Regions from separate parts of the Bradyrhizobium sp. 187 genome, predicted to be linked through region 1. Evidence: riboswitches for the same ligand, from Rfam matches in the RefSeq annotation. Region 1 holds a riboswitch; the other holds the start of a gene.
What was found. Region 1 has a riboswitch for S-adenosylmethionine ahead of metX (homoserine O-acetyltransferase MetX). Riboswitches for the same ligand answer to the same signal wherever they lie in the genome.
Positions count from the first base shown of each region.

Region 2: linked by a shared signal. The riboswitch ahead of IVB19_RS34820 (O-succinylhomoserine sulfhydrylase) and the one ahead of metX (homoserine O-acetyltransferase MetX) in region 1 are both predicted to bind S-adenosylmethionine.

Region 1 is NZ_CP064693.1:788,038-790,430, reverse strand. Features, by position in the region: gene metW (methionine biosynthesis protein MetW) at 1-101, opposite strand, end outside; gene metX (homoserine O-acetyltransferase MetX) at 114-1,316, opposite strand; SAM riboswitch at 1,407-1,486, opposite strand; gene IVB19_RS03855 (chorismate mutase) at 1,691-2,393, shown strand, end outside.
Region 2 is NZ_CP064693.1:7,226,249-7,228,641, forward strand. Features, by position in the region: gene IVB19_RS34815 (2'-deoxycytidine 5'-triphosphate deaminase) at 1-883, opposite strand, end outside; SAM riboswitch at 964-1,043, shown strand; gene IVB19_RS34820 (O-succinylhomoserine sulfhydrylase) at 1,114-2,310, shown strand; gene IVB19_RS34825 (SGNH/GDSL hydrolase family protein) at 2,365-2,393, opposite strand, start outside.

The DNA of each region.
Region 1 (2,393 bases):
CCCGGCTTGACCATGTTGGCCACCAGCACATGGTCCGCGCGAAAATCACCGGGCTGCCCGGTCGCAAGGCCGCCCAGCGGCAACGCTTCCTGTACAGACATGACTAGCCGTCCTTAAGCATTATTGGCGGTGAGCCCGCGCGCCTTGCCTGCCGATTGCAGGAAGGCGCGGGAGATATCAAGGAATTCGGGCACGTCGAGCAGGAAGGCGTCGTGACCGCGATCGGTCTCGATTTCGGCGAACGACACCCGCGCGCTCGACGCATTCAGCGCGTGCACCAGCGCGCGCGATTCCGAGGTCGGGAACAGCCAGTCGCTGGTGAAGGAGACCACGCAGAAGCGGGTCTGGATTCCCGCGAACGCCTTCGCCAGCACACCGCCGTGGTCGGCGGCGATGTCGAAATAGTCCATCGCGCGGGTCAGATAGAGATAGGAGTTGGCGTCGAAGCGCTCGACGAAGGACGAGCCCTGGTAGCGCAGATAGGACTCAACCTGGAAGTCGGCGTCGAAAGAGAAAGTCGGCAGCTCGCGGTCCTGCATGCGCCGCCCGAATTTTCGATGCAGCGCGGCGTCGGAGAGATAGGTGATGTGCGCCGCCATCCGGGCGACAGCGAGGCCACGATGCGGATGGATACCTCGATCGGCATAGCCGCCATGGTGCCAGTCGGGGTCGGCCATCACCGCCTGACGGCCAAGCTCGTGGAACGCGATGTTCTGCGCCGAGTGTCGTGTCGAGCAGGCAATCGCCAGCGCGGAGAACACGCGACTCGGATACGCCGCAGTCCATTGCAGCACTTGCATGCCGCCCATCGAGCCGCCGACGACCGCGAACAGCGTGTCGATGCCGAGCCGGTCGATCAGCATCGCCTGCGCGCGCACCATGTCGGGGATGGTGATGACGGGGAAATCGAGCCCCCAAACCTTGCCGGTCGCGGGATTGATCGAGGCCGGGCCGGTCGAGCCCATGCAGCCGCCGATCACGTTGGAGCAGATGATAAAATATTCGTTGGGATCGAGCGGCCGGCCGGGGCCGACCAAGGTCTCCCACCAGCCGGGCTTGCCGGTGACAGGGTGCACGTTGGCGACGTGCTGGTCGCCGGTCAGCGCATGGCAGATCAGGATCGCGTTGGAGCGATCGGCATTCAGCTCGCCGTAGGTCTGGTAGGCGATCTGGAACGGGCTGAGATCGACCCCGCAGTCGAGCCGCAGCGGCTGCTCCGAGCCGAACTGCGCGACGTGCGAACTCGGATGATCCACCTCGTGCGACCGCTCGTCGGCGGTGATCGCGGGACTCGGAATGGACTGGACGCCAACCATCTGACCATCGACCTCGTTTGCGATCGTAGAAGTGACCGCATTGACATCAGGCCATGAAAAACCCGGCCTGAACGATAGGTTCGGCCGGGATCGAAAGCGTCCCCGGCCTGTTTAGCGAGTTTTTTAACGTGGCTGCAAGCCGGCCGGCTCAAATGACCACGGAACGGGTAAAAACTACCGTCTTGGACGGTTTTCGTCAAGTCACGGCCCGGATCAGCCAAATTCGCCTGTCGCGCCACGGGCGGAAAGGGCCCGATTTCTCTTTGCATTTCTCTTTGCTTTCGCAGCCCCGACTGCCTAATCAGGATATCCATCACAGCGGTGACGGCTCGACTGATCCGCATTGGAAAGCCTCTCAGCAGCACCTGTCAGACATGTCCCAACGTCCGCCCGCGCCACCATCACTCCAGGAATTGCGTAAGGAGATCGACGCGATCGACGAAGGCATGCATCGCCTGCTGATGCAACGCGGCGACATCATCGACCGCCTGATCCAGGTGAAGCAGACCCAGGAGGTCGGCTCGGCGTTCCGCCCGGCACGCGAGGCCTCCATGATGCGCGACCTCGTGCAGCGTCATCGCGGCATCCTGCCGCTCGACACGGTCGAGAGCATCTGGCGCGTCATCATCGCGACCTTCACCTATGTCCAGGCCCCGTTCTCGGTCCACGCCGACATCTCGGCGAGCGAGCCGGCCATGCGCGATTCCGCGCGATTCCATTTCGGCTTCACCGTGCCTTACGTCGCGCATTTCAGCGCGCAGGCGGCGGTCGAGGCCGTCGCGAAGTCCAAGGGCGATCTGGCGCTGGTCTCGGCGACCTCGAGCCGCACGCCGTGGTGGCTGTCGCTGGAAGAAGCTGGCGCGCCAAAGATCATCGCGCGGCTGCCCTTCGTCGAGCGCGCCGACCATCCGGCGGCGTTGCCCGTGTTCGCGGTCTCGCGCGTCGCCGACAGCGCGCTGGTGACGGAGGTCGAGACCTTCAGCGTACGCGTCTCTGGGTGGAATGCGGAGGTCGCGCGCGCCCTGTCGCCGCTCGCCGAGATCGTGGCGGTGCCCGACACCGCCTTCGACGGCGCCG
Region 2 (2,393 bases), 1.3 Mb from region 1:
CCAGCGGATCGAACGGCACCATCTCCGCGGCGTAATCGGGCGGCACCTGCACCGCCTCTTTCGACGCGAGGATATAGAACTCGCCGGGATCGAGGATCAGGCTGCCGTCGGGACGGGCCGAGATCGGCTCCCAGAAGTCCTCGACGGAATAGCCGGCGCGGCGATCGACGTCGATGACGCCGGTGTGGCGCTTGGCGCGGTAGCCGACGAAGCCGCCGCTCTTCTCGCCGGAGAGATCAACAGAGACGGCGACGCCGCCGGTGAGGTCGGCATCGTCGATATCGACGAGACGCTCGGTCGCGTGCAGCGCCTCGAGGTCGTCGATGTTGAGGATGGCATCGCCGGTGCGGAAGCGCACCTGGCTCAGGCGCGAGCCCTCGCTGACCAGCACCGGAAACGTCTTCGGGCTGATCTCGGCATAGAGCGGGCCGTGATAGCCGGCACCGATCATGTCGAAGCGGCGGGTGCCGTCGGCGATCACGCGGGTGAAGACGTCGAGCCGGCCGGTCGAGCTCTTCGGGTTGGCGGCCGCGACGATTTCCGGCGGCAGCGCGAGGCTTTCAAGCAGCGGCACGATGTAGACGCAGTTGGTCTCCAGCACCGCGCCGTCGGCGAGGCTGAACTCGTGCAGCTTCAACTCGTCGATGCGCTCGGCGACCGTGGCGCCGGGACCGGGCAGGAAGCTGGCGCGAACGCGATAGGCGATATCGCCAAGACGCAAATCGAGGCTCGCCGGCTGGATCTGGCTTTCGACGAAGTCGTAAGCGGGCAGGATGAGACCGCCCTCCGCCATCGCCGCGATCATGCGGTCGGGCAGGATACCATTGGCGTCGGCGGCGACCGTGAACGTCAACCCGGGGTCCTCATCAGGGATCAAACACATCCCGACATGCGGGAAATATGAGCGTTTTACGGCTATCCGATGGACGTCTTGACGGAAAGGGCATTGCGGAATATGAGCATGACTTATCCCGTGGTGATTTGAGCCGGCCGGCTTGCAGCCACGTTAAATAAGTCGCTAAACAGGCCGGGGACCTCTGTGATCCCGGCCCGTGGAGATATTCCAGGCCGGTTTTTTTGTGACCATTCTCGATGGTCACTTCAGGAGGTCCTATGTCGAAGTCCCCGGCGCCAACCGCCCACTACCGTCCCGAAACTCGCCTGGTTCATTCCGGCACCTTACGCTCGCAATATGGCGAGACGTCGGAGTCGCTGTTCCTGACCCAGGGCTACGTCTACAACAGCGCTGAGGAGTGCGAGGCGCGGTTCAAGGGCGAGGACCCCGGCTTCATCTATTCACGCTACTCCAATCCGACCATCTCGATGTTCGAGCGCCGCATGATCGAGCTCGAAGGCGCCGAAGCGGCACGTTCGGCCGCGACCGGCATGGCCGCGGTGACGACCGCGATCCTGGCGCCGCTCAAGGCCGGCGATCACGTCGTGGCCTCGCGCGCGCTGTTCGGCTCGTGTCTCTACGTCGTGCAGGATTTACTGCCGCGCTACGGCATCGAGACCACGCTGGTCGACGGCCTCGATCTCGACCAGTGGCAGCGCGCCATGAAGCCGAACACCAAGACGTTCTTCCTGGAGAGCCCGACCAATCCGACGCTCGACGTGCTCGACATTCCCGGCATTGCCGAGATCGCGCATAGTGGCGGCGCGCGGCTCGTCGTCGACAACGTGTTCGCCACCCCGATCTGGCAGAGCCCGCTCGCGCTCGGCGCCGACGTCGTGGTCTATTCCGCGACCAAGCACATCGACGGCCAGGGCCGCTGTCTCGGCGGCATCATCCTGTCCTCGGAAGCGTTCATCGCCGAGCACATCCACAATTTCATGCGCCAGACCGGCCCGTCGATCTCGCCGTTCAACGCCTGGGTCCTGCTCAAGGGGCTGGAGACGCTCGCCGTGCGCGTGCGCGCGCAGACCGAGACGGCGGCGCGCATCGCGGACGTGCTGGCGAGCCATCCGAAGATTTCGCGGCTGGTGTTTCCCGGCCGCGCCGATCATCCGCAGGCTGCATTGGTGAAGAAGCAGATGCGCGGCGGCTCGACGCTGGTCGGCCTCGAGGTCAAGGGCGGCAAGCAGGCGGCGTTCCGCGTGCTCAACGAGCTCAAGCTCGCCAAGATCTCGAACAATCTCGGCGACGCCAAGAGCCTCGTCACCCATCCCGCGACCACGACGCATCAGCGTTTGAAGCCGGAGGACCGCGCCGCGCTCGGCATCAGCGAAGGATTCATCCGCTTCTCGGCAGGCCTCGAGCACGCGGACGATCTGATCGAGGATCTGACCGCGGCGCTGGAGAAGGCGTGAGTTATTGTCGTCCCGGCCTAGTGCGCAATTGCGCATGGGGGCCGGGACGACAAGTCACATTGGCCGGTACGTCCGCACGTCCG